3 regions of the Enterococcus sp. DIV0724b genome follow, and region 1 is predicted to be linked to each of the others. Evidence: predicted binding sites of a transcription regulator. Region 1 holds the regulator's gene; each other region holds the start of a gene.
What was found. Region 1 encodes HrcA, which represses chaperone genes, less so after heat shock. Its sites were predicted from a motif close to TTAGCACTCNNNNNNNNNGAGTGCTAA; they were not measured.
Positions count from the first base shown of each region.

Region 2: IGJ02_RS14810 (DNA-binding protein) is a predicted target of HrcA. The motif match lies at 8,332-8,358, and genes of this name have one in related genera.
Region 3: IGJ02_RS04325 (ATP-dependent Clp protease ATP-binding subunit) is a predicted target of HrcA. The motif match lies at 3,547-3,573, and genes of this name have one in related genera.

Region 1 covers NZ_CP172890.1:1,385,881-1,396,661, forward strand. Annotated here, with positions in the region: gene IGJ02_RS06435 (LysR family transcriptional regulator) at 1-552, opposite strand, end outside; gene IGJ02_RS06440 (LysR family transcriptional regulator) at 579-1,460, opposite strand; M-box (ykoK) riboswitch at 2,079-2,249, shown strand; gene mgtA (magnesium-translocating P-type ATPase) at 2,367-5,027, shown strand; gene hemW (radical SAM family heme chaperone HemW) at 5,253-6,410, shown strand; gene hrcA (heat-inducible transcriptional repressor HrcA) at 6,607-7,644, shown strand; gene grpE (nucleotide exchange factor GrpE) at 7,686-8,258, shown strand; gene dnaK (molecular chaperone DnaK) at 8,327-10,156, shown strand; gene dnaJ (molecular chaperone DnaJ) at 10,358-10,781, shown strand, end outside.
Region 2 covers NZ_CP172890.1:3,179,084-3,189,864, forward strand. Annotated here, with positions in the region: gene IGJ02_RS14780 (ABC transporter permease) at 1-592, shown strand, start outside; gene IGJ02_RS14785 (DinB family protein) at 694-1,203, opposite strand; gene IGJ02_RS14790 (6-phospho-beta-glucosidase) at 1,392-2,831, opposite strand; gene IGJ02_RS14795 (PTS sugar transporter subunit IIC) at 2,863-4,173, opposite strand; gene IGJ02_RS14800 (MurR/RpiR family transcriptional regulator) at 4,370-5,125, opposite strand; gene IGJ02_RS14805 (ROK family protein) at 5,174-6,103, opposite strand; gene IGJ02_RS14810 (DNA-binding protein) at 6,403-8,172, opposite strand; gene IGJ02_RS14815 (ROK family protein) at 8,514-9,386, opposite strand; gene IGJ02_RS14820 (LacI family DNA-binding transcriptional regulator) at 9,408-10,391, opposite strand; gene IGJ02_RS14825 (sucrose-6-phosphate hydrolase) at 10,405-10,781, opposite strand, start outside.
Region 3 covers NZ_CP172890.1:917,593-928,373, forward strand. Annotated here, with positions in the region: gene IGJ02_RS04315 (CatB-related O-acetyltransferase) at 1-578, shown strand, start outside; gene IGJ02_RS04320 (DUF1827 family protein) at 634-948, opposite strand; gene IGJ02_RS04325 (ATP-dependent Clp protease ATP-binding subunit) at 1,154-3,409, opposite strand; gene IGJ02_RS04330 (hypothetical protein) at 3,739-3,930, shown strand; gene IGJ02_RS04335 (phosphocarrier protein HPr) at 4,104-4,370, shown strand; gene ptsP (phosphoenolpyruvate--protein phosphotransferase) at 4,370-6,097, shown strand; gene IGJ02_RS04345 (ATP-binding cassette domain-containing protein) at 6,924-7,673, shown strand; gene IGJ02_RS04350 (hypothetical protein) at 7,648-9,078, shown strand; gene IGJ02_RS04355 (hypothetical protein) at 9,065-9,376, shown strand; gene IGJ02_RS04360 (hypothetical protein) at 9,900-10,148, shown strand; gene IGJ02_RS04365 (thioredoxin family protein) at 10,321-10,620, shown strand; gene IGJ02_RS04370 (hypothetical protein) at 10,617-10,781, shown strand, end outside.

The DNA.
Region 1 (10,781 bases):
GGTGATGGTTGGGTGTTCGAGAATAGGATGCTCTTTGCGCATGATAATTTTGTACTCATTGGAGTAAATGTCTATTTTATTTATCGTTGTAGGTACATTCTTTATAGCTGGACCAATGCCAATATCGGTTTCCAATGTTTCAAGGGACTTGAAAATATTGTCTGAAACAATCGTATTTACTCTCAACTGTTTATATTCACGGAACAAAGCAGAAAGTGTATCATTCAATTTGAATTCAAGATCATTTAAAAAAAGTGAAACATTGATCGTTGTAATGTTAGATTCAGCTGTATCAGACAAATCGTTGATTTCTTCACCAATATAGTACATTTCTTGTTTGATGCGCCAACAATGTCTTTCCAATATTTTTCCAGCTGGAGTAGGTTGACATTCAGAACCATTTCTATAAAATAGCGAAGTGCCGATTTCATCTTCGAGATTTCTTATTTGTTTACTCAGTGCAGCTTGTGAGATGCCTAGTATATCACTGGCTCTAGTAAATTGTTTTTGTTCGCAGAGGGCCAAAAAGTAATTTAAATGAGTTAATTCCATGATTTCGTGCTCCTTTCAATGGGAAATTAAAAGATAAATTGAAGTTGCTTTATTAGATAGTCATGTGTCTTAGAACGTGTAAAACTTGAGGCATAACCAATAGAAATATTTCTAAAAGGCCCATCGATGATTTCAACAGAATTAACATTCAAGTAATTAGGAAGTGAATCTGTTAAGGAGTATGGTAAAAGCGCTACACCAAAGTCTTGATCGACTAAGTTTAAAATGGATATTGTTGAAGGTAGTTCATAATGATGATTGTATTTAAGTTTAGGATGAGCTGTTTCTATCCAAGAATCAATTACTATTTTTTCATAAATTTGATTGGAATAATTTATTAGCGGGATTTGAAGTAAATGCTCCGCTGAGACTTCATCTAAGTCAGAAAATTTGTTGTTATTACTGATAAAAAGCACATATGATTCAGATAAAATTAAGTCACTCATTATCTTAGGATTTGTTTCAGAGAGGATTCCGATTGCTATATCAATTTCTCCTTTTTCCAAAACTTCTTCTAGATTGTTATAATAGCAATAATCGATTGAAACAGAAGGATAGTTCGTGTGAAAGTCAGTTAATAATTTTGCCATTAGATAATCAGTGTCAGCCAAATTAGTTCCAATTCTGATAAGTGCAGTTTCGCCACTATGAACAAGCTGATTAATTTCATCAATAGCCATTTCAAACTCGTGAAAAATATTTTCCCCTCTTTTTTTTAAAACCATCCCTTCAGGTGTTAACGTATTATTACCGTAATCTCTAGTTATTAATTGTGCATTCAATTCCTGCTCTAATTCTCGAATATGAGTGCTTAAATAAGGTTGAGAGATGCCTAATTCTTCTGAAGTTTTTGTGAAGCTTTTATTTTTACATAATGCTAAAAAATAATCTAAATGTTTTAGTTTCATTTGCTCATCCCCTTCATTCGAATAAAAAAACTCGTCTCTTACAAGATAAAATAATTTTTTCTGAAATAGTTGTTTTTTTTTAAAACTAAATAAAAAATTAATAGTACATTAAATGAAAAAGGAAAAGGCCCCTTCAATTGGTGATAGCAAACCAATTGAAAGAGCTTCTATCAGTATATTCTAACTGATAAAAAAATGATGAACTTTTTTGCTTATGCACTGTAAATAAGTTATTTACTCATTCATTATAGACTTGAAGACAAAGTTAAACTATTTCATTTTACTTATAGTGGTATTCCTTTTTAGGTAATCAGGTATAAAAATCATTGAGACCATAAATCCCACCTCGCAGGAAAGACGAAGTGGGATTTATCAGAGTTTACTTTGTAAAAAGGAGTATGGATTTATGCATAAACGAAGTTGGGAAGTTCGTTTATACAACTATCATAAATAAAAACATAAAAAAAGACTATTCAGTTTTATTTATAAATATATTCTTTTTTCTTAATGATTTCGCATAAATCTAAAGACTTATTAAAACTACATTCAAAAAAAGTTATAGCTATATAATTTTTTTAGTCTATAAAATACTAGTATAAATCATTAGAATAACAGTGTAATTCTTCTTGTTAGGTGAGGCTCCTATACAAACACAGGCTACTGCCCAAAAATGTCGAGAGACGCCAATGGGTAGAACAGGAATTGTCGAACGAAGGCTTTTCTTAAGGTAGCTAAAAGCAGATGCTTTTTACGTTGTACAGTGCCAAAACTCAACGATTACGAAGACTCACGGCAAAGCGGGCTGAGTTTTCAGTGCGCTCTTTTTGTGTGGAAAGGATGTGGTTAAGGTGCCAGAAGATAGTTCGATCAAGCAGAAATCAACGAAAAGAAAAGAGGATAATCCAGATGCAAAAAGAAATGAAGAACATGATCCATGAAAAAGCTTATCAAAAATTAGCAAATCTATCTATTGATAAAGTCTTAGAAAGTTTTTCCTCTTCGTGGGATGGGTTGAAAGCCAGAGAAGTCCAGCGTTCAAAAGAACAGTTTGGCGTCAATAAAATCACGGATGATAAAAAGAAATCAATTGTCTATACTGTCATAAAATCTTATGTCACACCGTTTACTGTGGTATTAATGATTCTGGCAACCATTTCGTTTTTTACCGAATATGTCTATGCGGAGCCAAGTGAAAAAGATATTGCCGGCGTTTTGATCATGCTTGTTATGGTTTTATTGAGTGGCACTATGACATTAGTCCAATCGGTTAAGTCCAGTAACGCTGTCAATAAACTACAAAATATGATCCAAATCACTGCAACAGTCACTAGAGAAAATAAAGAAATGGAAATTCCTATGGATCAAGTAGTTTGTGGGGATTTAGTGAAACTTTCAGCTGGAGATATGATTCCAGCAGACCTTCGTTTGATTCATGCAAAAGACTTATTTGTATCACAATCAGCTATGACGGGTGAAAGTTTCCCAGTTGAAAAAAAAGTTAAAAATTTTGTTTCAACCAATAATAACCAAACAGATTATGAAAATCTACTATTTTTAGGAAGTAATGTAGTTAGTGGTAGCGGAGTAGGTGTAGTCGTTCGTGTGGGTGACAATACATTATTTGGAAAAATTGCCCAAGATGTAGCGGATGATGAGAAAAAAACCAGCTTTGAATTAGGTGTGAATAAAACGACTTGGTTGTTGATTCGTTTTATGATGGTCATTACACCAGCAGTTTTTTTGATCAATGGCATCACAAAAGGCAATTGGAGTGAAGCGTTGATGTTTGCGATTGCGACAGCAGTTGGTCTTACGCCAGAAATGTTACCAATGATTGTTACGACTAATTTAGTTAAAGGCTCTAGAGATATGGCAAAAGAGGGCACGATCATGAAAAACGTCAATGCCATTCAAAACTTTGGTGCCATGGATATTTTATGTACAGATAAGACGGGGACATTAACCCAAGATAAGGTGATTTTAGAATATCATTACAATACGTCATGTCAAGAAGATCGAGAAGTGTTGCAATCAGCCTTTTTAAATAGTTATTTTCAAACGGGTCTTCGTAATTTGATCGATAAAGCAATCATTGAAGCGACATCAAAAGAATTATCCATTGACGAAGAGGACTACTTTAAAATCGATGAAATTCCGTTTGACTTTAACCGTAGAAGAATGAGTGTGGTGATTAAAAATAGAAGATCAAATCAAAGCTTCTTGATCACTAAAGGAGCAGTTGAAGAGATGCTGCAAGCATGTACGCATATCAATCAGCACGGAGAGATTGTTCCGATAACACCCAAAATAAAAAAACAAGTATTAAAAACAGTAAACGAATTAAATGAAGATGGTTTGCGCGTGTTAGCAATTGCGGATAAGGAAGTCAATAATCAATTAGATGACTATTCAGTTGAAGACGAAAGAGAACTGATTTTACAAGGATATCTAGCGTTCTTAGATCCACCTAAAGAAACCGCATCTGCAGCCATTAAAGCATTGAAAAATAACGGAGTTTCAGTGAAAATCTTAACAGGCGATAATGAGTTAGTTACCCGTTCAGTCTGTAAAGAAGTCGGTCTTGGTGCTGAAAAAATGATCAATGGTTCAGCTCTTGCTAAACTTTCTGATACCGAATTAGAACAAACAGTTAATGAATACAATATTTTCACAAAAGTAACCCCTGATCAAAAAACAAAAATTGTTAAAGCACTGAAAAAAAATGAACAAACAGTTGGGTTTATGGGAGATGGGATCAATGATGCTGGAGCGATGAAGGTGTCAGATGTGGGCATTTCTGTCGATACAGCTGTCGACATTGCCAAAGAATCGGCAGATGTCATTTTATTACAAAAAGACTTGATGGTTTTAGAAAAAGGAATCATTTCTGGCCGCAGAGTTTTTAGTAATACAATGAAGTATATCAAAATGACTGCAAGTTCAAATTTTGGTAATGTATTTTCTGTTATTCCTGCAAGTATCTTTTTACCATTTCTACCAGTAGCGCCGATTCAATCACTCTTTTTGAATTTGATTTACGATACATCATGCATGTCTGTTCCTTGGGATAATGTGGATGCAGAGTATGTAGAAAAGCCTAAAAAATGGGAAGCAAAATCGATTGGTTCATTCATGAGATGGTTTGGACCAACAAGTTCTATTTTTGATATCGTAACGTATTTATTTATGTACTTTATTATTTGCCCTGCAATTTTAGGTGGTGGGTTCTTCTCATTAACAGCGGATAAAAAACTACTATTTATCGCTATTTTTCATGCTGGCTGGTTTATCGAGTCGCTATGGTCACAAATGTTGGTACTTCATGTCTTGAGGACGCCGAAGATACCATTCCTTCAAAGTAGAGCCTCTGGCATCTTGACACTGGTTACTTCGATTGGGATTTTAATTGGGACTATTTTACCATTTACAAATTTAGGTGCTAGTATCGGGTTTGCTCCATTACCAGGTAACTACTTCTTCTATCTGATTCCAACAATCGTTGCTTATTTACTTTTAGTAACTGTGATCAAAAAGATTTATATGAGGAAATATCAAGAGTTACTGTAGTCAAAAAGTTTTTTGTAACTATAATACAATAAGACACCTTTGCTTCTTTAGCAGGATCAAGGTGTCTTTTTTTATACGTGTTTATCAATAGTGTTACTTGAATAGGGAAGCAGAATTTATTGAATCAAATTAGAACATTTTATGTTGGGATATGGTAAGATAAGAGACGTCTTCTATATAATAGCAAGTAGAATAGAAGTCTTCTAAATTGGAGGAATAAAAAAATTGGAAAACGATAATACTAAGATTTCAGCTTACATACATATCCCATTTTGTGAACACATCTGTTTTTACTGTGACTTTAATAAAGTCTTTTTGGAAGGACAACCAGTTGGTGAATATATTCAAAGTCTTTTAAAGGAAATTCGTTTGACCAAAGATCAATATCCTAGCAAGACAACGGAAACGATTTACATAGGAGGTGGAACGCCAACCTCTTTATCGGCTAAGCAACTGGATGTATTGCTAAAAGGCGTGCGGGAGTTACTACCAATCGATAAGACAAATGAATTTACAATAGAAGCAAATCCTGGTGATTTAACACAAGAAAAGCTGCATGTGATGAAAGAATATGGCATAAATCGTTTGTCTATGGGGGTTCAGACATTTGATAATAAATTGCTTAAAAAAATCGGACGTAAGCATACTGCAGAAGATGTTTATGAAACGATGAAACTTTTGGAAAAAGAAGATTTTCTAAATGTGAGTATTGATCTAATTTATGCATTGCCGGGCCAAACGCTAGAAGGATTTAGAGATACCTTGAAACGAGCGATTGAACTTGATTTACCTCACTATTCATTATATTCTTTGATTTTGGAAAATAAAACGATGTTTATGAACTGGGTTCGACAAGGTCGCTTGCAGTTGCCAGATCAAGATGTTGAAGCGCAAATGTTTGAAGAAACGATTATTGCGATGGAAAAGGCAGGGCGACATCAATATGAAGTAAGTAATTTTGCTTTAAAGGGACAAGAAAGCCAGCATAATTTAGTTTACTGGAACAATGATCACTATTATGGATTCGGAGCAGGTGCCAGCGGTTATTTAGGACATACAAGGTATCGTAACCATGGCCCGATTCAACATTATCTAAAACCATTAAAAGAAAATCAGCTGCCCACAGTTGAAACAGAGATTTTGACATTGAATAATCAAATGGAAGAAGAACTTTTTTTGGGTTTACGAAAAATGTCAGGTGTTTCAAAAGAGCGTTTTAAAGAAAAATTTGGTTTATCATTGGATCAGGTTTACAAAGAAACGATTCCTAATCTGGTTCAAAAAGGATTATTATTGGAAAATGCCAGTCATATCCAACTTACCGAACAGGGACTTTTTGTAGGGAATGATGTATTTGAAGAATTTCTTATTGAGAAAGAGTGAACTTAAAAAAACGATTGTTGGGATGGATTCTATAGAGTGAGGCGAGAGTTTGAACGACTCTCGTCTTTTTTTTAGCACTCAGTCATAAAGAGTGCTAAAAAAGATTGTTTTTCTCTTGACAATTTTAAAGGAACTTGATATATTAATAATTGTATTAGCACTTGAATAACATGAGTGCTAATGAAGGGTGGTAACTATGATAACTGAAAGACAAAAGAATATTTTGCGACTTATCATCCAAGAATACACGAATACAGGAACACCTGTGGGATCAAAGAAGTTGATGGAAGATGGAATTAAGTCAAGCTCTGCAACGATTCGTAATGATATGAAGGCTTTAGAAGAACACGGTTTACTATTGAAGACACATTCGTCTTCTGGCCGAATTCCTTCAATGGATGGTTATCGCTATTACGTGGATCATTTACTAAGTCCAACACAAGTTGCACATGATGAATTAGAAACAATTCGTCATTCCTTTGGAAAAGAGTTTCATGAGATCAATGACATCATTGAACAATCCGCTGAAATCCTTTCTGACCTGACTAGTTACACAGCTTTTTCGTTAGGTCCTGAGGTGAAAGAACGGAAACTAACAGGTTTTCGGATTGTTCCTTTAAATGACCGACAAATCATAGCGGTTATCGTAACAGATAAAGGAAATGTAGAAAGCCAAGTGTTTGCAATACCTGCTTCCGTTTCCAGCCAAGATCTAGAGAAAATGACGCAAATCATAAACGACAAGCTTGTGGGACAACCATTATTAACGGTTTATCATCGCTTGAGAACAGAAATTCCAATGATTTTACACCGTTATTTTCAAACACCAGACGGCATGATGAATTTATTCGATGCAATGTTAGGTCATGCATTTGAAGAGAAAGTATTTGTCAGTGGCCGCATGAATGTATTAGATTTTGGTGTGAAACAAGATATCGATCAATTAAAATCAGTTTATTCATTTATGCAAAATACAGATGCTATCACGCATTTGTTAACAGCTGAAGCGGACTCCCCAATTGCGATTCGTATCGGCTCAGAAATAGGAAATAATCTATTGGATAATATGAGTATGATTACCGCGACATATGAAGTAACAGGGCACGGTAAAGGAACTATTGCTTTATTAGGACCGACAAGTATGCCATATTCAAAAATGTTTGGTTTAGTGGATGTTTTCCGCAATGAATTAGCGTCAAAACTTGGTGCTTATTATCGTTTTCTAGATGAGTAAGTAAAAAGTTGAAAATATAGAATTCTAATAATTCTACGGAAATGAGAAGGGAAGTTGCCAGAGTGAGTAATAAAGAAGAGACAAACGAAGAAATTCATGAAGAACACGAAGAACATATGGAAGCAATTGACGATTCTGGTGTTTCTGAAACAGAAGCTGAGATGACAGAATTAGAAAAAGCTCAAGCTGAATTGTCAGAAATGGAAGACAAATTTTTAAGAGCACGTGCTGAAATTGCCAATATGAGCAATCGCTTCAAAAATGAGCGCGAGTTGCTTGTACGCTATCGATCACAAGATTTAGGCAAAAAAATATTGCCGTCACTTGATAACCTTGAACGTGCGATGGCAATCGAAGTTGATGATGAACAAGGTACAAGTTTGAAAAAAGGTATTTCAATGGTTCTTGAAAGTTTACAAGCTGCATTAAAAGACGAAGGAATCGAAGAAATCCCAACAATGGGCGAAGTATTTGATCCTAATCTACATCAAGCAGTTCAAACGATTCCAGCAAGTGACGAAACACCTGCAGATACAATCGTTGAAGTCTTACAAAAAGGTTATAAGTTACATGATCGTGTTTTACGAGCAAGCATGGTTATTGTTGCTCAGTAGCAGCATAAAATATGTTTGTATAATATAAATTGAAAAAAATTAAAATAGAAGATAGGAGAACATTAATTATGAGTAAAATTATTGGTATTGACTTAGGAACAACAAACTCAGCAGTTGCAGTATTAGAAGGCGGAGAAGCAAAAATTATTGCAAATCCAGAAGGTAACCGCACAACCCCTTCAGTAGTATCTTTTAAAAATGGTGAAATTCAAGTAGGTGAAGTGGCAAAACGTCAAGCAGTAACTAACCCACATACAATTGCCTCAATCAAACGTCATATGGGCGAAGCAGGTTATAAAGTAGAAGCAGATGGCAAATCTTATACACCACAAGAAATTTCTGCAATGATCTTACAATATTTAAAAGGCTTCGCAGAAGACTATTTAGGTGAAAAAGTGGATAAAGCAGTTATTACTGTTCCTGCTTACTTCAATGATGCACAACGTCAAGCAACAAAAGACGCTGGTAAAATTGCTGGTTTAGAAGTAGAACGTATTGTTAACGAACCAACAGCTGCTGCATTAGCTTATGGTTTAGACAAAACAGATAAAGACGAAAAAGTGTTAGTGTTTGACCTTGGTGGAGGTACATTTGACGTATCGATCCTTGAATTAGGTGATGGCGTATTCGACGTGTTATCAACTGCCGGAGATAACGAATTAGGTGGAGATGACTTTGATAACAAAATCATCGACTACATGGTAGCAGAATTCAAAAAAGAAAACGGTGTTGACTTATCTAAAGATAAAATGGCTGTTCAACGTTTGAAAGACGCTGCTGAAAAAGCGAAAAAAGATTTATCAGGTGTTACTTCAACACAAATCAGCTTACCATTTATCACAGCAGGAGACGCTGGTCCATTACACTTAGAAATGAACTTAACTCGTGCTAAATTTGATGAATTAACAAGTGATTTAGTAGAACGTACAAAAACACCTGTACGTCAAGCTTTGAAAGATGCTGGTTTGAACCCATCTGAAATCGATGAAGTAATCTTGGTTGGTGGATCTACACGTATCCCAGCTGTTGTAGAAGCTGTTCGTAAAGAAACAAACAAAGAACCAAACAAATCAGTTAACCCTGATGAAGTAGTCGCAATGGGTGCTGCAATTCAAGGTGGGGTTATCACAGGTGATGTGAAAGACGTTGTGTTATTAGACGTAACACCATTATCATTAGGTATCGAAACTATGGGTGGCGTATTTACTAAGTTGATCGATCGTAATACTACGATTCCAACAAGTAAATCTCAAACATTCTCAACAGCCGCTGATAATCAACCAGCTGTAGATATTCATGTATTACAAGGTGAACGTCCAATGGCTGCTGATAATAAAACATTAGGTCGTTTCCAATTAACAGATATTCCAGCCGCTCCTCGTGGTGTGCCTCAAATCGAAGTAAGTTTTGATATCGATAAAAATGGTATCGTAAACGTACGTGCCAAAGATTTAGGAACTCAAAAAGAGCAAACTATCACAATCAAATCTTCATCAGGTTTATCAGATGATGAAATCGAACGTATGGTTAAAGATGCCGAATCTAATGCTGAAGCGGATAAAGCACGTAAAGAAGAAGTTGACTTACGTAATGACGTTGATGCCTTGTTATTCACTGTTGATAAAACATTGAAAGAATTAGAAGGCAAAGTAGACGCAGACGAAGTGAAAAAAGCTGAAGATGCTCGTGATGAGTTAAAAGCAGCTGTTGAAGCGAATGATATCGAACAAATGAAAGAAAAACGTGATTCATTAAACGAAATCGTTCAAAACTTAACGGTAAAACTTTATGAACAAGCAGCGCAACAACAAGCGCAAGAAAATCCTGAAGCTGCACAAGGTGGAGCAGATGATGTTGTAGATGCTGACTTTGAAGAAGTAGAAGGCGACGATAAATAATCGTTAACAAGCTGGCAAAGACCAAAGTCATCGCTTTGGTCTTTGCCTATCTTTATTTGTAGAGAAAATTAGAGAGCAAATCAGGGGGAAGCTATTTTTCTTTTGTTTGATTTGTGGTATGATTACAACGATGTTTTTATACAAATAAGTTGGCGTCGATCCTATTTTAGAATAAATGGAATAATAGTTGGAGGGGAACTAATGGCTACGAAAAGAGATTATTATGAAGTGCTAGGCCTTGCTAAAGGTGCTTCAGATGACGAAATAAAAAAAGCTTACCGTAAGCTTTCCAAGCAATATCATCCGGATATCAATAAAGAAGCAGATGCTGAAGATAAATTTAAAGAAGTTTCTGAGGCGTATGAAGTATTGAGTGATCCTCAAAAGAAAGCAGCGTATGATCAATATGGTCATGCTGGAACTGATCCAAACTACGGCGGTGCCGGTGGTTTCGGTGGTTTTGGCGGCGGCGGGTTTAGTGGAGGTAGCGGCTTTGGTGGATTTGAAGATATTTTCGATTCATTCTTTGGCGGTGGCTCTCGTAGTGTTGATCCGACTGCACCAAGACAGGGATCTGATTTACAGTATACAGTTAACCTAAAATTTGAAGAAGCGATTTTTGGTG
Region 2 (10,781 bases), 1.7 Mb from region 1:
GTTTATCGTTCCTGGACTTATTATGATGTCAGTCATTACAAGCTCTTATGCCAATGTCTCTTCTTCATTTTTCTCGCAAAAGTTCCAGAAAAATATTGAAGAGTTACTTGTTGCACCTGTCCCAACGCATATTATTATTTGGGGATTTGTCTTCGGTGGACTTGGTCGAAGTGTCCTAGTAGGGACACTCGTTACAATGATCTCTTTATTCTTTGTACCACTTCACGTTTATTCTTGGTCTATTGTCATTATTACCCTTCTTATGACAGCTATTTTATTTTCATTAGCAGGGTTATTAAATGGGATTTTTGCTCAGTCGTTCGACGATGTATCGATTGTGCCAACTTTTGTTTTACAGCCGCTAACGTATCTTGGCGGAGTGTTCTATGCGATATCAATGTTGCCTCCAATCTGGCAATCTATTTCAAAAATAAATCCAATCGTGTATATGATATCAGGGTTTAGGTATGGCTTTCTTGGAACCATTGATGTTCCGATCATCTTTTCTATGATCATTTTGATTTTATTCATTTCTGTTCTTTATGCCGTTTGTTGGTATTTGATTGATCGAGGACGTGGATTAAGAAGCTAATCATAAATTTTTTGCGCATTTTTGAAATCTATTGAATAACAGAAAGAACTTGGGACGTAAGTCCCAAGTTCTTCATTTTTTATTTCAGTTGAAAATAAGTACTACTCGCCAATCACCAATCTTCTTGTATAAACAGCTTGTCCAGAATGCATCACTGCATCATCAATAGCTGAAACGATTCGAGCTTGACGGGTTACAACTGGTGTCCAGTTTGTATCCACAACATCACTAAGACTTGCTTCATCCAAGTTTTCTAAATAGGCATTTGTAAAATCAACACTTGCAGTTAAATAATCTAAAAGGATTTTTTTATCCGATACGACCACTTTTGCTGCTTCTTCTGGCGTATGACGCCAATCCTCTGTATCATCAGGTAAATCCAACGCAAATTTCTCACTCCAACCTGATTCTAGCCACAACGGTTTGGTCTTGTTCAGTTCGGACAGTTGATAATCAAGCTCTCTTGCAGTGTGCCAAATCAACCAAGTAACTGATTTGATCAAGGGCTTTGGCATCGCGTTAGCTTCCTCTACGCTCATCTGATCCAGCGTTTCTTCAAAACGCTCTTGTGCTCTCTTTAACGTATCGATAGATAATTGTGTGATTTTCATTGAGACCTCTCCTTTTTTAATTGTAATGAAAACAGTTTTTACTGCCCTTATCTCTACTATCACTTTACTACAGTGATTATGGAACATCAAATTTTCGAGGCTATCGTTGAATGACTTCACGTTGAAACACCCCTTTTTTTCAATCCATTAAAGGATAGACAAAAAGGGGGCACTTAATTTATTGAGGCTTAAATATCTTCACCATTCGTTTCAATTACTTTATGATACCAGTAAAATGACTCTTTTTTCAACCGTTGAAGGGTTCCGTTTCCTTCGTTATCCTTGTCCACATAAATCATACCGTATCTTTTTTCCATTTCCCCACTACCAAAACTAACGATATCGATGATGCCCCAAGGCGTATACCCAATAACTGGAACACCATCTTCGATGATGGCCTTTTTCATTTGCTCAATGTGTTTACTCAAATACTCAATCCGATAGTTGTCATGAACAGTATTTTCCTCTGTTAGTTTATCATATGCACCAAAACCATTTTCGACAATAAATAACGGTAGATCGTAACGTTGATAAACAGTATTTAAGACATAACGTAGTCCGACTTCATCGATAGGCCAGCCCCAATCAGACACACTTATATATGGATTTTTCACTATTTTTGCATTCGGAATATCTTCTGTCTGCCATCCTTCGACATCTTCAAGCGTTGAAATCGTGCCAGACATATAATAACTAAAACCGATATAGTCGACCGTTCCTTCTTTCAAAATAGCTAATTCACTCTCACTAATAGCTATGTTGTAGTTTTTCCGTTCCCAATATTTTGTCGCATAGGTTGGAATTTTTCCTCGAGCATGAATATCATTATAGAAAAATCTTCGCTCATTCGCTTTAACAGAGGCCATCATATCCTCAGGATTACACGAGTACGGATAAACTGGGACATAGGCCATCATACAACCAATTTGAAATTGAGGATTTATTTTTTTCCCTTCGATCACAGCAGCTGCACTAGCAATCAATTCGTTGATTCCCGCTTGAAAAACAAGTTCTTCTTTTTTGTCTTCATCTTCAATAATCATCGCTGAATTCGTCCAAACATGAAGTGGCTCTTGTCCATCCGCTTGGTTATTGATTTCATTAAACGTCATCCAGTAGGTTACTTTATCTTTATAGCGTTCAAACACACATTTAGCGAATTTTACAAATAATGGAATCACTTCCTTGTTGGCAAAACCACCGAACTCCTCATAGATGTAATAAGGCATTTCAAAATGTGACAGCGTAATAACAGGTTCAATACCATTTTCTAGTAATTCATCAAATAAACGATCATAATATAATAAACCCGCTTCATTCGGTTCTTCTTCGATTCCTTTAGGAAAAATACGGCTCCATGATATAGACGTTCGCAAGCATTTTAAACCTAGCTCTTTAAAAAGCTTGATATCCTCTTTATAGTGATGATAAAAATCAATCGCTTCATGGTTTGGGTAATATTCTCCATCGAGAACACCCTTCGTTATTTTCCGAGGAATTCCGTTACCTCCTGCAGTCATTACATCGGCAATACTAGGTCCTCTTCCATCTATATTCCAAGCTCCTTCCGCCTGATGGGCTGCAATGGCACCGCCCCATAAAAAATCTTCTGCTATTTTATTCGTCATAACCAAGCTCCTTCAATCAAAAATAATTCGTTTATAAATCTATCTTCTGTGCACGATTAGAGGCAATAACGAATGGTAAATAGATACAAACTGAAACTGCCAAACAGATGATTCCTACTAAAACTGCAACAATATTTCCACCTGTCCCTAAGAATAGATTAATGATCCCAGGTGTGGTCCATGGAACACCAATTGCAGGTGACGGCATAATCGGCCAAACCACCGTAACAAAATACCCAATCATGATATTAACCATTGGGACCAATATAAACGGAACGATCAATAGTGGATTTAAAACAATTGGCAACCCAAATATAATGGGCTCATTAATTTGAAAAATTCCTGGAACTAATGACATCTTTGCGATTTCTCTTTGTTCAGGTCGTCGTGATGCAATAAAAATCGCAATGATCAAGCCCATTGTCATCCCTGTACCACCCATATTCGCAAACATATCATTTAGAATCCCCCACGTTTCTTTGTAAGGAACATCCCAAAGTGAACCACCTTTATTGATAAAATCTAGATTGGCTAAATCTTGTTCCGTAAAAATAGCAGAACGAACAGCATTTAACGTATTTGGACCATGAATACCGATAGAAAATAGCAATGTTTGAATAAAAGCTAATAACATTACGCCGACAACGTTTCCACCAAGATCACGTAAAGGACTTTGAATGCCTTTATAGATAAGTTCGTTCACCCCTTCAGGTGCAATCATCAACACTAAAAAGTTTATAATCGCTGAAATACCCACTACAATAACAATTGGAATCATACTTGAAAAGGAACGAGAAACTGCTGGTGGCACCATATCTGGCATTTTAATTTGTAGTCGTTTTACTTTGAATAGTTTTGGTAAAAACTCCCCTACTAAACAACCAACGATCATTGCAACAAACAAGCCTTGCGCCCCTAAGTATTGTGTACTGATCACATTTAAATCATCTGCATTAAAAGGTTTAGGATATAAGATCATAAAACTGGCAATACTTGTTAACCCGACCAAAGTTGAATCAGCTTCAAAATGTTTTGCTAAGATTTGCGCAACAAGATAAGTGATAAAAATACTCATGATATTGATTGTTCCATTTGCCACAGAGGACAAAACCTGTTGAGCGTCTTCTAAATTGGGAAAAACACTGGACAAACGTAATAATTGCACGACAAAACTGTCATTTGAAAATAAAATGTTGTTAACTAGAATAACCAGTGACGCAGAAATCGTTAATGGAAAAATCAACATAAACGCATCTCGAACCGCTGCGATGTGACGTTGATTATTTAACTTTGTCGCAATCGGTACTAATGAACGATCAATGATGTCATTAAATTTTTGCATAGATAAAACTCCTTTCATTTATAAACGTATTATACATAAATTAATCCGGAAAAAAGTAAGCGCCTCCTTTTTAAAAATAAATTCTTGGGAAATAGAACAAATTCCTTGTACGGAACAAGTCGTTCCATATTTTAGACAAAAAAAATTAACTAAAGCACGGTTTCCCCTCTAGTTAATTTGCTGTACTATATTTTATTTAATCATTACGAAAGTCTTTAAGATAGCTGATTAGTGTTTCCAAGATTGCAATCGCTGGTAACTGACTAGTCAAATCCAGAAAAATATCTTTGCGTTCTTCTTTGATTTCATACTCAATAGAGTAGTCACAAAGTTGAGCTAGCGTACTTTTCTTGTTTAGCGTAATACAATACTTTTTGACACTGTTCTTATCTTGTAAACCCGCAATTACTTCTATCAATTCTTTTGTTTCACCAGAGACACTTAAAAATACGATGACATTTTTTTGATCTTTGCGTAAAAAACTACGAATAGGATAGGTCAGATCATCCAAACTGATGGATAAATAACCCAAGCTCGCTAATTTTCTAGCTATATACTGTGCGATTGCACCAGAAGCGCCCATCCCCATAAACAATATCAGGTCACTATCTCGTAACTCTTGTGCCATCTTTTTTATTTGATATTCTACATCAGGATGAAAAATTTCCATATTAAGTGAGTTCACTCGCTCTTCAATGCCAATATGTTTTTTATTCTCTGCTTGGCGAACATTATCTAAATGAGATTTAATATAAAAACGAAACTCTGGAAAAGAATGAAACCCTATTTTCTGAACAAAGCGAAAAACAGATGTCGATGATACGTGAGCACCGTCCGCAATATCTCGAACACGCATATAAGGGATTTTCTCTAAGTTATTCACAACAAATCGATAAATTTCTTGTTCCACGGAGGATAGATCGTTTAATTTCAGATAATCAAATATCGCCATTTATGTTAATCTCCTTTAATTCGCTAAGAAAATTATACCATAAAAAATTTACTTGCTGACAACTTGATGTACTTGATAAACTGCCCCGATAAGTCCTGCATCATTTTTTAATTTTGTTGGTCTAACAGGCGCAATAGTCTTTCCTCTTAAATAATTGATGGCTGCATGATTCTTCTGCACTTCCGTCAATGTTTTTTGAAGTTCTCTATGAAACTGTTCATTTGCACTCACACCGCCGCCAATCAAAATCACTTCTGGATCAAAACAACTAATTAAATTTACCAGACCGACTGAAAGATCCACATAAAATTGTTTCGTCATTTCTATTGCACGTTCATCACCACTTTCAGCTAAGGTAAATATCTCCCTTGCATCTTGAACAGGCATAACTGTTTCGTCCTCACTTTGCCGCGCTTCATTATACAAACGAACAAGACCATCGACGACAGATGCACGTCGATTAATCGAAACTGCCTCAAGATTACCCGTTTCCGGCAATTTGTCGATCATCATCCAACCAAATTCCCCAGCCATACCATGAGAACCACGATATACTTTCCCATTAATGACGATCCCACCGCCAACTCCTGTACCTAAAACTAAACATAAATAATTCTCCAGATCAGTTGCATTGCCAATCCATTTTTCTGCTATAGCAACTGCATTCGCATCATTTTCTACAGTAACAGGCAGCCCCGTTGCTTCTTCAAGCTTTCGTTTAAAATTTTCGCCATATAATGGTTTGATAGCTCCTGCCGTTAGCATAAACCCATCTTTTTGCACGATTCCTGGAGCACTTATACCAATTCCATTTATTTGATAATTTCTTTGCGCTTCTTCGATGATTTTTAGGAGATTTGCATAAAATACATCTGGTTCATATTTTGTCTCCATACTTCCTTTTTCTAAAATAGTGCCACATTCATCCAGAACGCCATATTTAATGGTCGTCCCACCTATATCAAATCCTACATACATAAATTTAACTTCCTTTATTGTTTATTTGAAGAATTAAAGATAACGCCTTCATTTGTGAAGTATTGTATCATATCTTGTTATGGATTTTTTTCCTTTCTAACTCTCGTTACATCAATCCAAATTGTTACTCAACTGTATTTAGTTAATACTAAATAGTAAATTGGTTTCATTTATCTATCAAAATGAGGCCGAGACAAAAGAGTTTATTCGGATTTAGAGCGCGAAACAAAACTGTTTTTTAGTTTTGTCCCACGCTCTATCCTTATTATATTCTGTTACTGACAAACTTCTCTATAATGCTATTCTAGTCCCTCTATCACAAGGTTTTCAATACTAGCAGCTTTTGCATCTGCTGTAACGGCCGCTTTGAATTTAACTATGTCTCCCTCTTTCAAGAAAAGAGCCATTGGACTATTATTCGTTGTCACACTATAGATGGTTTTATCATTTTCCAACAAGAAAGAGACAACGGTTTGCGCTTCACTTGCAACAATCGTTACACGAGAAACACTTCCTTTGATTTCTTTTAAATTAGCTGCTTCACTACTTGTATTATTACTACCTTTTGTTGCTAATTCAATTCGGTAAGCATCTAATGCATTTTGTGCCGCATCAGCATCTACCACAATATCATTATCAACTGCATTCACATACACATATTTTTTGAAAATCCCTTTACTGTCCATCAAAGAAACAATCCAAGTTGGAACACCATCGATATTATATAAAACTGGCATACTGGCTTTCCATTTTTTCTCTGGGTAAATTTTCGCTGCAATCGAAATAGCGCCATCACTATCCATGATCCCAACTTTTGTATCTCGATAATAAGTTACTTGACCTGTTCTTGCATTGATCAATGAATAGCCTAAAGCGGAATCTTGATCCTCATCCCCACTTGTAAAGTCCGTAAAATACAACAATTGACTGCCTTCTTTATTCATCATCGGCGTGATTTGTCCTGATGCATAGATACCGTTTTCCGTTGGGATTTTAACATCTTTTTTAGCACCAAACATCGTTTGATTCCACCAGCCTTGACTGTAACGGCCAAAGTATTCATTGATACTGTTGGCAGCAGAACTAGTGATTGGTGCATCGACAAATTTTGGTGCATCTTTGCTATCATAGACTTTCACTTCACCCGTTGTGGCATTTAAAACAGCTGTTTTAAATTCGTTATAGTTCATTCGACCAGAAACACCATATTCTTTATATAAGGTCTGAATATAAAATGGATTCCCCTCTTCGTCAATTTCTAAATTGATTTTTCCAGTAGCTGCGTAATCAGGATAAGCAGCATAAATTTTACGTGCAGCATCTTTCCCAAAATAAGCTGAAGGTGTGTAAATGATCGGCTTTTCGACAAATGTTGGCTGTGCATTGATATCCGTTGCACTAATAATGAAGTAGCCAGGAACTGCTCCTAATTTTGACCATTTGAAAAAGCCATTAAATTCCACTGTCGCAACATAGACATACTCCCCATTCACAACTTGCGCCGTAATCCCATCTAGTGTAAACATATTCGAATTAGGAATCACCGAGAACTTTTGCAACATCTTTCGTTTCGCTGTTTTTGGTGCAATCGCAATTGGTGTTTCTTTGGTGGAGGTTAAAACTTCTGCTTTTTCTTCAGTCTTTAACGGAATCGTTTGGTAGACATCATCAATCGCTGTTACCTTCGTTACAGAACTAACAATGAATAATAAAACCATTGCAGCAACGCTGATACCTAGTACACGCCCAGACCAATCATTCACTCCATTTACCACGGTCGTTTTATGCCCTTTGTGCAAGATTTTATTAGAGGCTTGACTGAGAGAGCGACTTGCCAATAACAAACTACTTGCAACTAAAGCTCCTATTAGGTTGATCCATAGAATAGTGGACAGTGTTTTGCTAGGTAAGGCAATAAATAAGAAACTGCCTAGTAAAAGTAATTCAATGACTAGTAATACGATCATCCTTTTAACATTTTTCCCTTTTGTGACCATAAAACTAATACCGTTTGCGAGTAATATCCCTATACCAAAAAATAACGTTAACCCGATAAAATTTAAAAACATACTTTTTCCTCCTTTAAATTTAGATAAAAAAAGTACTTCTACCTAGAAGTAGAAGTAACTTTTCTGATTTATTTTATTATACAAGATTGTGTTTTTACTTACAATGTCTATTGTTGTAATCTTGATCTGATTGTAAGTGTATAACTTTTCATTTATTATTTAGTATATTTATGGTGAGATTTCTAAAAATATTCCTATTTATGATACTACTCTGCGTATTGGAAGTGAATAATAGTTGGATAGACTGTCAAGTCAATAATATGAAAAAAAAGAGCAAACATCGATTAAATTATCAGTCTTCGAAAGATAATCTATAATGGCTTCTTCTTTGTCACCTTTGATTAAGCTTGCAAATATAAATCCTTCGCTAAAGCAAGACAGCCAATCACACCTGCGTTGTCCCCCAATTGGGGAGTAACGATATAAGTGGATAAATCTGGATATTTCACATAATCATTAATGAGCTTAGCGAATTGTTCTTGGACTTTTTTTCTTAATTGTTCTTGCTTCATAACCCCGCCGCCAAAAATAATGACCTGCGGCGAAAAGAGCAAAGTGGTATTATATGCGCATTGTGCAATATAGTATACCACAATATCCCATGATGGGTCTTCTGTCGGTAGATCTTGCCCTTTGATTCCAGTTCGTTTCTCAATGGCAGGTCCTGCAGCCAAGCCCTCCAAACAGTCTTTGTGGTACGGACAATTACCGATAAATGTATCCTCAGGATGACGTCGAACCATCGCATGGCCCATTTCTGGATGGCTAAAGCCTTCAACGAATTGGCCATCTATTAAAGCACCACCACCAACTCCTGTTCCGATAGTATAATAGACTACATTTGATAATCCTTTACCGCAGCCCGCAATAGATTCACCATAGCAAGCAGCGTTTACATCCGTTGTCCAAGCAACAGAAATATTCGCCAACTGGTCTTTTAAGTACCCAACAAAATCAAAATTCTTCCATGCAAGTTTCGGTGTAGATGTAATATAGCCATAGGTTTCAGACTCTCGTTTAACATCGATTGGACCAAATGATCCGACTCCGATTGTTGTGATTGCATCAAATTTCTTGAAAAAATCAACGACAGAACGCATGGTTTTTTCAGGTGTTTCTGTAGGAAACGATACACGCTCAATTATTTCTAAGTTTTCGTTTCCTACTGCACAAACAAATTTCGTGCCTCCAGCCTCGATTGCACCGTATAACATATTGTTCACTCCTTTTAAGGGTTAGGTTGTTTGACCTTGAATTAGTTTTACCGGTAGTAGGTAATTTTTTTCAAGTTTTTTTTCTGGATTTTGGATTCGTTGTAACAACAAATCTACTAAAATATCTGCATAGTCAGCCATTGGTTGGGCAATCGTTGATAGTTGAGGAAAATAATTTTGAATGAATTTGGTTCCATCATACCCAATGATCTTGATTTGTTCAGGAACGTTTATCTTCAACTGCTGACATTGATTATATGCTAAGATTGCCGTTAAATCATCCGTACAAAACAAACTGTCGATCTCTTCTGTTTCTAAAATATGTTTGATTTCTAAATTTTTCAACGTTGTTGATCTAGCCGTTGTTTGAATCTGAAAAATTTTAGGTTCTAATTCGTGTTTCTCTAAGAAACTTAAATACCCATTTAAACGAAAATTGGTAGGCGAATTGGATTCTTGTGATCCTGTAAGAATCGCAATTTTTCGAGCACCTTTGACAAATAATGTTTCAGTAGCTAGATAGCCCCCTTGAAAATTATCACTGCCAATGATTGGAATATTGTCAGCTAAATAACGGTCAAAAGAAACAATGGGAAGCTCGATATCTTCATATTCGGTAATTCCTAAGTTATGAGCACCAGCTATGATCCCATCTACTTTATTCGCAGCAAGCATATTAATATAATGACGCTCTTTTTCTTTATTATTAGCACTATCACACAAAATAACACGGTAGCCTAAATCAAATAGTTTCCCTTCGATTCTTTCAACAAGCTCCCCAAAAAAAGGATTGGCAACGGTTGGAAAAATCAATCCAATCAGTTGTGTATTTTTTCCTTGCAAGGAACGAGCTAAAGAATTTGGTTGATAATTCAGCTCTTTCATTGCCAAATTTACTTTATCAATGGTTTTTTGGCTTAAGGAACCATAATTATTAATCACACGAGAAACAGTAGTGGGAGAAACACCAGCTTTTTTTGCTACATCCGTTAGTTTGACAACCATGTTCATTCATCCTTTATTGGTTAGTTTTCCGCAGTTGCCATAATTTCCCTTGATAGCCTCCATCACACTCTAGATGGACTCCTGTCTGATGCGCTTCTGGAAATACTCGCATTGTTGCTACTTTTTCACCCTCGTTGATGAAGACTTCAACAATCGATGAATCTACAAAGATTTGTAGTTCCAAGGTTTTTTGTTCAACAGAAAACGATCGGACAAATCCATATTCTTCTCCAAAAACAGCACCAGCTTGACTACGGTCTATCGTTATTTTACCATGTTGCGAGTCAAAATTAATGGTTAATCCTTTATTTTGTTCTTTATTCGTAAACAAAGTAAGCGTTCCACAGGAAAGCGGGTCAAACGATAGCATTAATTCATACTGATTTGTAT
Region 3 (10,781 bases), 470 kb from region 1:
GTGATTTTTCTTATTATTCTGGTTACTACAGCAATCAGAATTTTGAAGATGGTTGTGTTCGTTATTTATGGGGAGATCCATTAACAAGAGCGGCCTTTGATCCTGTCAGAGATATGGGCTGGCATCTAGATAAATTGATTATTGGAAATTATGTTTGCATTGCAGGTGGTGCCACGATTTTAATGGGTGGTAATCACAATCACCATCCAGATTGGATCACTGTTTATCCTTTTGCTAGTCATGTAGAAAAATCTTATGAACCAAAAGGCGATACAGTCATTAAAAGTGATGCTTGGATTGGGATGAATGCGATGATCATGCCAGGTGTTACGATTGGTGAAGGAGCTGTAATCGCAGCAGGTTCTATGGTTATAAAAGACGTGCCACCTTATACGATTGTTGGTGGTAATCCAGCGAAAGTGATAAAACAAAGATTCTCAGATAATGAAATTAAGATGCTTTTGGAACTGAGATGGTTCGATTGGACAGAAGAACAGGTCGAAGCGGCTATGGATATTTTGATGAGTAACTCTATTGAGGAACTATATTGTTATTATAAAAAGCACATCTTAAATTAAATAAAAAAGCCGGTTTATCATATAAGTGATAAACTGGCTTTTTAGCTGTACGTGTCTAATTTTCAATAAGACTAGAAGTCATCGGAATCGAAATTTCTATAACGTCTTTTAATTCAATAATTGAAATTTGATCACGGTCGTATTTTTCTTTTGGAATACGTTTCAAGAAGTAAGTTAGAATTTCATTGATTTCAGTTTTACGAACAGCACGTTTTTTATTTACAACCAAGATTTCAGCATGTTGAGTAGCTTCTGAATAAACGACGGTCGTGTTACCCGCTGAATAAACTTTGACAAAGTATGCATCGGTATTTTCTAGTTGTTTATTGACTAACTGTTTGTAACTGTTAGTTACATTGACTAATTTCATTTTTTTCACCTCGGTTTAACTCTTTATTTGTATGTTAATAATAAAAAACAGAGTATTCACAGACTTAGAAAGCTGGAATAGTCTTCTTTAAAATTTGATATAAATTCTATGCATCTTAATTATAATTTTTTTTAGCTTAAATAAAAAGAAATTTGTCTTGGAAAACACAAAAAAGTCAATCAGTTTGCCTGATTGACTTCACATGTTATTCTTCTTCTGATGTAGTGTCGTTATTCTCGTTGGGATCTACAGCGATTTCTCCAGTAACAATAATTTTTCCATCATCGTTTAGTTTGGCGATCAATTGATGTTCTTCTGGATGATCTAGGAAATACTCAGCAATACCGTCTTCGATTTGTTCTTGGATTGTCCGACGAAGAGGGCGTGCACCCATTGCAGGGTCATAGCCTAAATCAACTAATTTTTCTTTGACATCTGTAGGAACATCAATATGGATTTTTTGATGAGCAAGTAAATTATTGACGTCATCTAACATCAAGCTAACAATGTTCATCAAGTTTTCTTTACTCAACGCCTTAAATTCAATGATTCCATCAAAACGGTTCAAGAATTCAGGTGTGAAGAAATTATTTAACTGTCCTAAAACAGATTTTGTAAGTCCTGCGCGGGCAGCACCAAAGCCGACATTTGCTTCTACATTACCAGTTCCAGCATTACTTGTCATGATAATGATCGTATCTTTGAAGCTGACTGTTCTGCCTTGTGCATCTGTTAAACGACCATCATCAAGGATTTGTAAGAACATATGCAAGACATCCGGATGCGCTTTTTCGATTTCATCCAATAGGATTAAGCTGTATGGATTACGACGTACTTTTTCAGTTAATTGTCCTGCTTCATCGTAACCAACATAACCTGGAGGTGAACCAATCAATTTAGATACACTGTGTTTTTCCATGTATTCACTCATATCAAAACGAATCATTGAATCTTCTGAGCCGAATAATTCATATGCTAATTGTTTCGCTAATTCAGTTTTACCAACACCGGTTGGTCCTACAAATAAGAATGAGCCGATAGGTCTGTTTTGTTTGCCTAAACCAACGCGATTACGTCGAATTGCTTTAGATACTTTGTCGACTGCATCATCTTGTCCAACAACATGTGCTTTTAAATCGACAGCTAAGTTTTTTAATTGTGTTTGTTCTTTTTCTTTTAAATCACCGACAGGAATACCTGTTTTTTGTTCGACAATTGCTTCGATATTTTTTTCATCGATCACAGGTGTTTCTTCATCGCTGATTTGTTTGTCTTTCATTGTTTGTAATTTATTGATTTGGTCACGATAATAAGCCGCTTTTTCAAAATCTTCTTCAGCTGAAGCTTGTTGTTTTTGTTGTTCGGCATCTGCTAGTTTCTTTTCGATTGTTTTAGGATCGACGATTTGGATCGTCAAGTTCATTTTAGAACCAGATTCATCTAACAAATCAATCGCTTTATCAGGCAAGAAGCGGTCTTGGATATAACGATTCGATAAGATTGCGGCTGCTTTGATCGCTTCATCAGTGTATTTCACATGATGATAGTCTTCATAGCGTTTTTGCAAACCTTTAAGTATAGCGATTGTTTCATCTACTGTCGGTTCATCTACACGAACCGGTTGCATCCGACGTTCTAAAGCAGCGTCTTTTTCGATGATGCGGTATTCGTTTAATGTTGTTGCTCCAACCATTTGCAACTCACCACGAGCAAGTGCAGGTTTCAAAATATTCCCTGCATCCATGTTACCATCACCTGCAGAACCTGCTCCAACGATTTCATGGACTTCATCTATGAATAAAATGACATTCTCTGCTTGCTTGATTTCTTCGATCAATTTTTGCATACGTTCTTCAAATTGACCACGGATTCCAGTTCCTTGAACTAAAGAAACCACATCTAAACGAATAACTTCTTTGTCCAATAATTTTTGCGGTACATCGCCATCTACGATTTTTTGTGCTAAACCTTCAACAACGGCAGTTTTACCGACACCAGGTTCACCAATCAAGACAGGATTATTCTTCGTGCGGCGATTTAGGATTTCAATCACACGTTTGATTTCTTCATCACGGCCAACGACAGGATCAATGTTGCCGTTTCTAGCTGCTTCTGTAATGTTGATGCCATATTCACCTAATAGCCCGTTAGATTGACCTGCCCCTCCTCTTGGCGGTTGACCTCCGTTAAAGCCATTTCCGTCCCCAAATTGAGTAGGAGGGATTTGACCGTTAGGATTCCCTTGCTGTTCTTGCATTTGACGAGACAGTGAGCGGTATAAATCATCTAAACTTCCAAAACCAAATGGATCTTGTTGAGACATTGTTGGTTGATTATCATTTGCTTGTGCTTTTAATTTTTGATAGCAACTTTGGCAATAGTCCAATTGTTTTCTTTGGCCATTAACATTTGCGTACAAATGAATCGTTGCTGGATTTTGTTGACAATTTTGACAAATCATAGGATAAAACACGTCCTTTCATAATAAGACTAATCATGTATTAAAGTCATTGTTCTAAAGTCAAACAGTCTGCTGACCATTTTTGACCTTTGAGAATATTATAGCATCTTTTTAACAAGAATCAAGCAATTGAACTTTTAATAGCCTGATAAATAGAGTGGGAAATCCTATTAATAGGTTGCATAGTTTACACTTAATTGAAATTATTATGTTTTTATAAAATTATTAAGGTTTGTTTATGTAGGTTTCAGGTATAATTTAGACAAATATCTATTTTTGTCATACAATATCTTCAGTCTAAAAATAAAAGTGAAAGCTGTGATTAATCAATGTATGAAAATCCATTTGAAGAACAAATAAATGCCTTGAAAGAAGGGACTATTGCTGAACTTGTTGTAGAGCCAAAAGATTTTACAACCTTTAGAGAGGCTTGGAAAAACCTGCCCGATAGAATGTCTTTTGTTGGGGAAGCTGGATTAAATGGACGAATTATATATCATTATATAAAAGAAGCAAAATAATTGATCGTTTCATTTGATAAAAAATAGGTGAAAAGTGTTGTAACTACTCACAAAAAATGGTAATCTTAAAAATTGAAAGGGTATTATCCAGATTCTAGTTTCATTTGAAACGTACCAAGAAAGGAAAACCCTAACATAAAAAATTATTTTACTTACGAAGGAGACCGATTTATATGGAAAAGAAAGAATTTCACATCGTAGCAGAAACAGGGATTCACGCTCGTCCAGCTACATTATTAGTACAAACTGCAAGTAAATTTAACTCAGATATTAACTTAGAATACAAAGGTAAATCTGTTAACCTTAAATCAATCATGGGCGTTATGTCTTTAGGCGTTGGCCAAGGTTCAGACGTAACAATCTCAGTTGACGGTGTTGACGAAGCTGATGCATTAGCAGCAATCGTAGACACAATGCAAAAAGAAGGATTGTCAGAATAATGTCTGAAATGCTAAAGGGAATTGCCGCAAGTGATGGTGTTGCTATTGCTAAAGCTTACCTGTTAGTTCAACCTGATTTATCTTTCGACAAAAAATCTGTAGATGATACATCTGCTGAAGAAAGTCGTTTAGATGATGCTTTAGCAAAATCTACGACTGAGTTGCAAGCAATCAGAGAAAAAGCAGCGCAAAGCCTTGGTGAAGAAGAAGCGCAAGTATTTGATGCACATTTAATGGTTTTAGCTGACCCAGAAATGATCGGTCAAATCAAACAAAACATTCAAGATAACAAAGTAAATGCTGAATCAGCATTAAAAGAAGTAACAGATATGTATATCGGCATGTTCGAAGCGATGGATGATAATGCCTACATGCAAGAACGTGCAGCAGATATCCGTGACGTTGCAAAACGTATTTTAGCTCATTTATTAGGTGTTACTCTTCCTAATCCTTCAATGATCAACGAAGAGGTAGTTGTGGTTGCCCATGACTTAACACCAAGTGATACTGCTCAATTAGATCGTACGTATGTGAAAGCATTCGTAACGGATATTGGCGGACGCACATCACATTCAGCGATTATGGCTCGCTCTCTTGAAATTCCTGCAATCGTAGGAACAAAAGAAATCACTGCCAAAGTCAAAGAAGGCGATATTTTAGCAGTCAACGGAATCGATGGCGATGTTATCGTTCACCCAACTGATGCTGAAAAAGCTGACTTTGAAGCAAAAGGCAAAGAGTATGCTGATCTTAAAGTTGAATGGGAAAAACTAAAAAATGCTGAAACAGTAACTGCTGATGGTAAACACATCGAGTTAGCTGCAAACATTGGTACTCCTAAAGATTTAGATGGCGTACACAACAATGGTGCGGAAGCTGTTGGTTTATATCGTACAGAATTCCTTTACATGGATTCTCCAGATTTCCCAACAGAAGATGAACAATATACAGCTTATACTGCAGTACTTGAAGGCATGAACGGCAAACCTGTCGTGGTTCGTACAATGGATATCGGTGGAGATAAAGAATTACCTTATCTTCAATTACCGCATGAAATGAACCCATTCTTAGGTTACCGTGCTTTACGTATCAGCTTGTCTGAACGTGGCGACGAGATGTTCCGTACACAAATGCGCGCATTATTACGTGCTTCTGTTCACGGTAACTTACGTATCATGTTCCCGATGGTTGCAACGTTAAAAGAATTTAGAGCAGCGAAGAAAATCTTTGAAGAAGAAAAAGCAAAATTAGTTTCTGAAGGAACAAAAGTTTCTGATACGATTCAAGTTGGTATCATGATTGAAATTCCTGCAGCGGCTGTAATTGCGGATAAATTCGCCAAAGAAGTTGATTTCTTCAGTATTGGAACAAATGATTTGATTCAATACACAATGGCAGCAGACCGTATGAACGAACGCGTTTCTTACCTTTACCAACCATATAACCCATCAATTCTACGTTTGATTAAAAACGTGATTGATGCATCTCATGCAGAAGGTAAATGGACTGGTATGTGTGGAGAAATGGGTGGCGATCAAATGGCTGTACCATTATTGGTAGGAATGGGCTTAGATGAGTTCTCAATGAGTGCGACATCTATTCTTCAAACTCGTAGCTTAATGAAACGTCTAGACACTAAGAAAATGGCTGAACTTGCGGATCGTGCGTTGAATGACTGCGATACAATGGAAGAAGTTATTGACTTGGTTAAAGAGTATACGAAATAAATAGTAATTAGAAGCTTTCGTTATTCAGAATTTATTCTGAATTGCGAAAGCTTTTTTGGGCTCTTTGTCAACTAATGTTGGTGAAGAAAATCTAAAGAATTAAATTGATTAATGTGATTCCTAGAGGAACGTTCCTCTAGATTTTTCTATTTGATTCTGAGGAATCAGTTTAAAAATGGCTTGTACTTTGGTTTATGATGTTAAGATTTGAGTGTTGGAGCATAATTATATAAAATGTATTTTCTATATTATTTTCAATAGCTATACTTTTATTTTCCGCTCGTTTTATGTATTTAGATTTCAAGGGAAAACTTGCGAAACGTGATAGAATCTCGTTTACAAGTATAGTTTTAATCAATTTCTATTCAACGGACTAAAAATGATTTTATAATTGAAACAAAACATTTAAACGTTAATTTCCGATGTTGGTGAATTGTACCAGCGTCTTTTTTTCTGTGAAAAAAGATTGAATTATGAAAGAGATAGTAGTTATTTTACATTGAAGATTTAAGTAAAATAATGATAATATTTAAAAATTAGAAAATTATTATTTAAATTATAGAAAAATTAGTTGGATAAGTACAATTCGCGTAATTTAGGAATAATAAGATTAAATTGTTATTGTTATTAATTAAAAAACATAAAGGTATCATTGGTATTATCATATATAATATATGTTATTTATTATTTTTTAAAGTTTTTATTTTACATATATGTAATAAAATGTTACTTTTTAACCGTAGTATTTTTTAGATTATAAAATTGGTATATGCGATTGTGGAATTGGTAAGTAAAATACAATTTACGAAAGATTGGGGGAATAAGTGTGACGGATATCGATGGTAATGATTTCTTTTCGGTTAAAAATGTATCGTATACTTATGGCGAGCAACAAGTTCTTTTTGATATTACTTTTGAAATGACCTCAAGTGATTTTTTATCTATAGCTGGTCCGAATGGTAGTGGTAAAACAACATTAATAAAACTTGTAACCGATTTATTAGAACTCCAAAGTGGAAGTATACGTTTTGACGGTCATGACAACAAAAACATTCAAACAAAGGTAAATTTAATCTATTTACCTAGTGACGACTATTTACCAGAATTTTTAACAGGATATGAATATCTTTTGATGCTTGCGGAATTATATGATAAGGAAATTGACCAAGAGAAGGTACAAATACTCGCTAGTTATTACACGATGGAGAACAGGTTGCATCAATTGATTGAAAACTATTCTCATGGGATGAAGAAAAAAATTCAATTGATTTCTGCGTTTTTAATTGCTCCTAAATTAATAATAATTGATGAAACGCTCAATGGGATAGATATTGAAGCTAAAGAAGTTAGTAAATTATTGCTGAAAAACCATCAAAAGAATGGTGGTGCTACAATTTTATGCACACATGATCTAGAACTAGTAGAAGAAATTGAGAGCCGAGTCCTTCTTCTAAATGAGGGAGTAATTAAATATGATTCAAAAGAATATCTTGAAAAGAATGAACGATTAGTTACTATTTTTAAAAATCTAATAGATTATGAGCAGTTGTATGATGAGATTAACCAAAGTTATTAGCCTATTCAAATTATTCTACTTGTTCTTTATCAGAAAAGTGACCAATATTGGATTATTAAAGAAAAAAATGTTTCGTGTATTGCTACTGTTTATTATTTTATCTCTTGTTAGTGTGGTTACAATTGGAATCTATCTTTTTTTAAATGAGATTGGCAATCAAAGGCTAGAAGCTGAATTGATTTTAGATGTATATACTGGAAATATTCTTATGTGGACATCCATAATATTTATATTTTTAAAAGTTTTATTTATGAAATCAACTCAATTTTTACAAGTGACCTTTCAGTTACCAGTTAAAAATCAAGAAAGAAATACTGCATTATTATTATTTGAGCTAGTTTTATCTATGATTAGTATATTGCTTGTTTCTTCAGGCGTTGTGATTGCATTTATTCTAAAATATAAATGGATCTACATTGCTAAGATATTTGCAAATGTATTTTTTACAAGTATCACGATCTATTTGATCTTGCAGTTGATTTTCTCATTATTATCTTGGTGTGTTATTGTTTTACATCTCCAAAAGTTTAAAACATTGATCCAATTTTTTAGTTTATTAAGTATTGTCTCTCTATTTTTTGTTTGTTATCCGATCGTTATTGATAATATGTTGATCAACTATTTAGATAACATAAGAAATGAAAATGTGTTATTAGGGTATAGTTTTATTCTAAAACAGACGAATTTTTTAGTTACGTCGCTAGTATTTTTACTGATAAACTTTTGTCTGGCTGTTGGCATATTGTTCATACCAAACAATGGGTATATTACGGACAGTAAGTACTTACCTTTAACAATCAAAATAAACAAAGTAAATATGTTTAAGTTGTATTTCCTTTGTCTTTATCGAAATATTGAAAATTACTCTTATGTGATGATTAGTTTGACTATCTATTTATATTTATTTTTATTTACCAACATTCAAGCAAGTTTAGCTTTCTTAATTCCTACAATAGTTGGAATTTACTTGTTTATTCAAACAGAAGATATACGCTGGTATTACTCAAAAAAAGAATACAATGTTGTTTGTGACTACTTTAACTTGATTTTTAGCCAGTATCTGTTTTTGTGGATCGTGAGTACTCCGTTTGTTCTAGTTGAACTGTTGTTTAAAAGGAATGCAAAAGAAATGGGTTCATTTTATTGTGTTCTATTTTTATCGATTCTCCTTTTTACACTAATAGGAATTTTATTTCCGCCCAAAAGGGAAAATCCATTTAGTGTATTTGTAGGTTTTGTTGTTGTAATAACGATAACTTTTGTTTTGGCAGTGATTTTGCTGATCTTTAATTGGCCATCAATTGTCAATGGATTGATAATGTTACTGCTGATCATAGTAACGATTTACTATAGTTTAAACGGATTAAAAAAATTGAAGGAGGATATTAGACATGGAAAAAATTAAAATAGCAATAAATAGCTTGATGGTTTCGGTAATACTCACGGCTGTTTTGATGACAGTGAATTTCTTGCTTGTTTTATTTAGCAGTTCTGATGACGGAACAAGAAAAATATTTTTTAATACGTTATTTTTTAAAAGTGTGACTGATTCTTTTGGAAAAACAACAATGAGTTTTGGCCTAACGCAAAATTATCGGCCTTTAATCATAGTTATTTTAGTACTATTCGCAATCTTATATTTTAGTCAGGTTTCGTACAAAGTTTTACTTGAACGAAAAAAAAATTTGACGAATGATTTTTAAAACTGATGAATTAAAGCCACTGACTTTTGGATTGATAGTGATTAAATATTTTCGTTTATTAAACGTTTTTGTAACTTTAAGCTCGTTAATTACGATAGGACTAGGGCTATATTATGGAGACGTAGAGTTGATTAAGTTCACAATCAGTTGTTTTACATTATTTTTTATAGGAGTGATTTTTTCGACTTTCCTGCATGAATATATGCATGTCTTAGGAGCACGGAAAGCGGGGGTTAAATGCATGGAAATACAAGTAACGTGCTTTCGATTTTCATTAAAAATTGATAGTAGCCAACTTTCTGATAATAAGCAATTATGGGTGGCATTACTTGGTCCTGGTTCGTGTTTGATAGTGAGCTTTATTTTCTATAGTTTATCTTTATTTGTTGATAATAACGTATTACTAAGAAGTCTGAGTTTATTGTACGGATTTCACATCATAAACCTGTTACCAATCTTTGGAGATGGCAAGGTCATTTTCAAAGTGTTGATAAAAAAAATAAAAAGAAAGTAGGAAAAAAGAATGAATAATGTTGTAATGCAGTCAGCAAGTGTGGTTTCGTCGTTGAAAGAGAGTGTGATTAGAAAAGTAGATGAAAAAATTGTACAGTATGATGCCTGGTTTTTGGTTTTTGTAGCAGTTTTACTGGGATTAGCTTTTGCAATTGGAACCGCTTTAGCCATTTGGTGTGTAGTATATCAAGGGAAAAAATTCACAGGAAACTGGAATTGGGCAGAAACAGGTCTTAGTATTAACGTAGAGTGTAATTAATTTTAAATATAAAAAGAAAGGTGGCAGAACAGCAATTATTTAGCTGTTCTGCCAATTATTAAAGATGAAAAAAAAGATAGTGGTTTTATTGTTTATTTCTTGTATTATTGGATTGATGTTTACCGTAAAACAAAAATTGAGTCAGCTAGAAACTTTTTATGAAGAGAGTTCAATGAAAGAGTTAAAACAAATAATGGATAAAAAGGGAGATGCAGTTGTTTATTTTTACAAGACAGACTGTATTTCATGTAAAAAGCTTGCTCGAAAACTTCAAGATAATAACTTGAAAAAGTATAACATAAAAGGCATTGATTTAAGTGAAATAGAAAATGTAGATGAAGATTTTCTTACAAAGTATGATATTGTGACTGTACCGACATTTTCAAAAATAGTTGATGGAAAAATGACTGAAAAAACAGATGGAATCAAAGAGTTGAAAGGATTCAAACTGTTCATGGAGAGTGACTCATGAAAAAAAATAAACTGGTAGTGGGAGGAATCATAGTTTTCTTATCCCTGTGTTGGGCTTTTACATATTACAAATGCAATCAAGCAATGTTAACAAGTCAAAAGAAGGAAGAGCAATTAAACGAGTTAGAACAGTCAGTTGACATATTTGCACAATTAGATTCT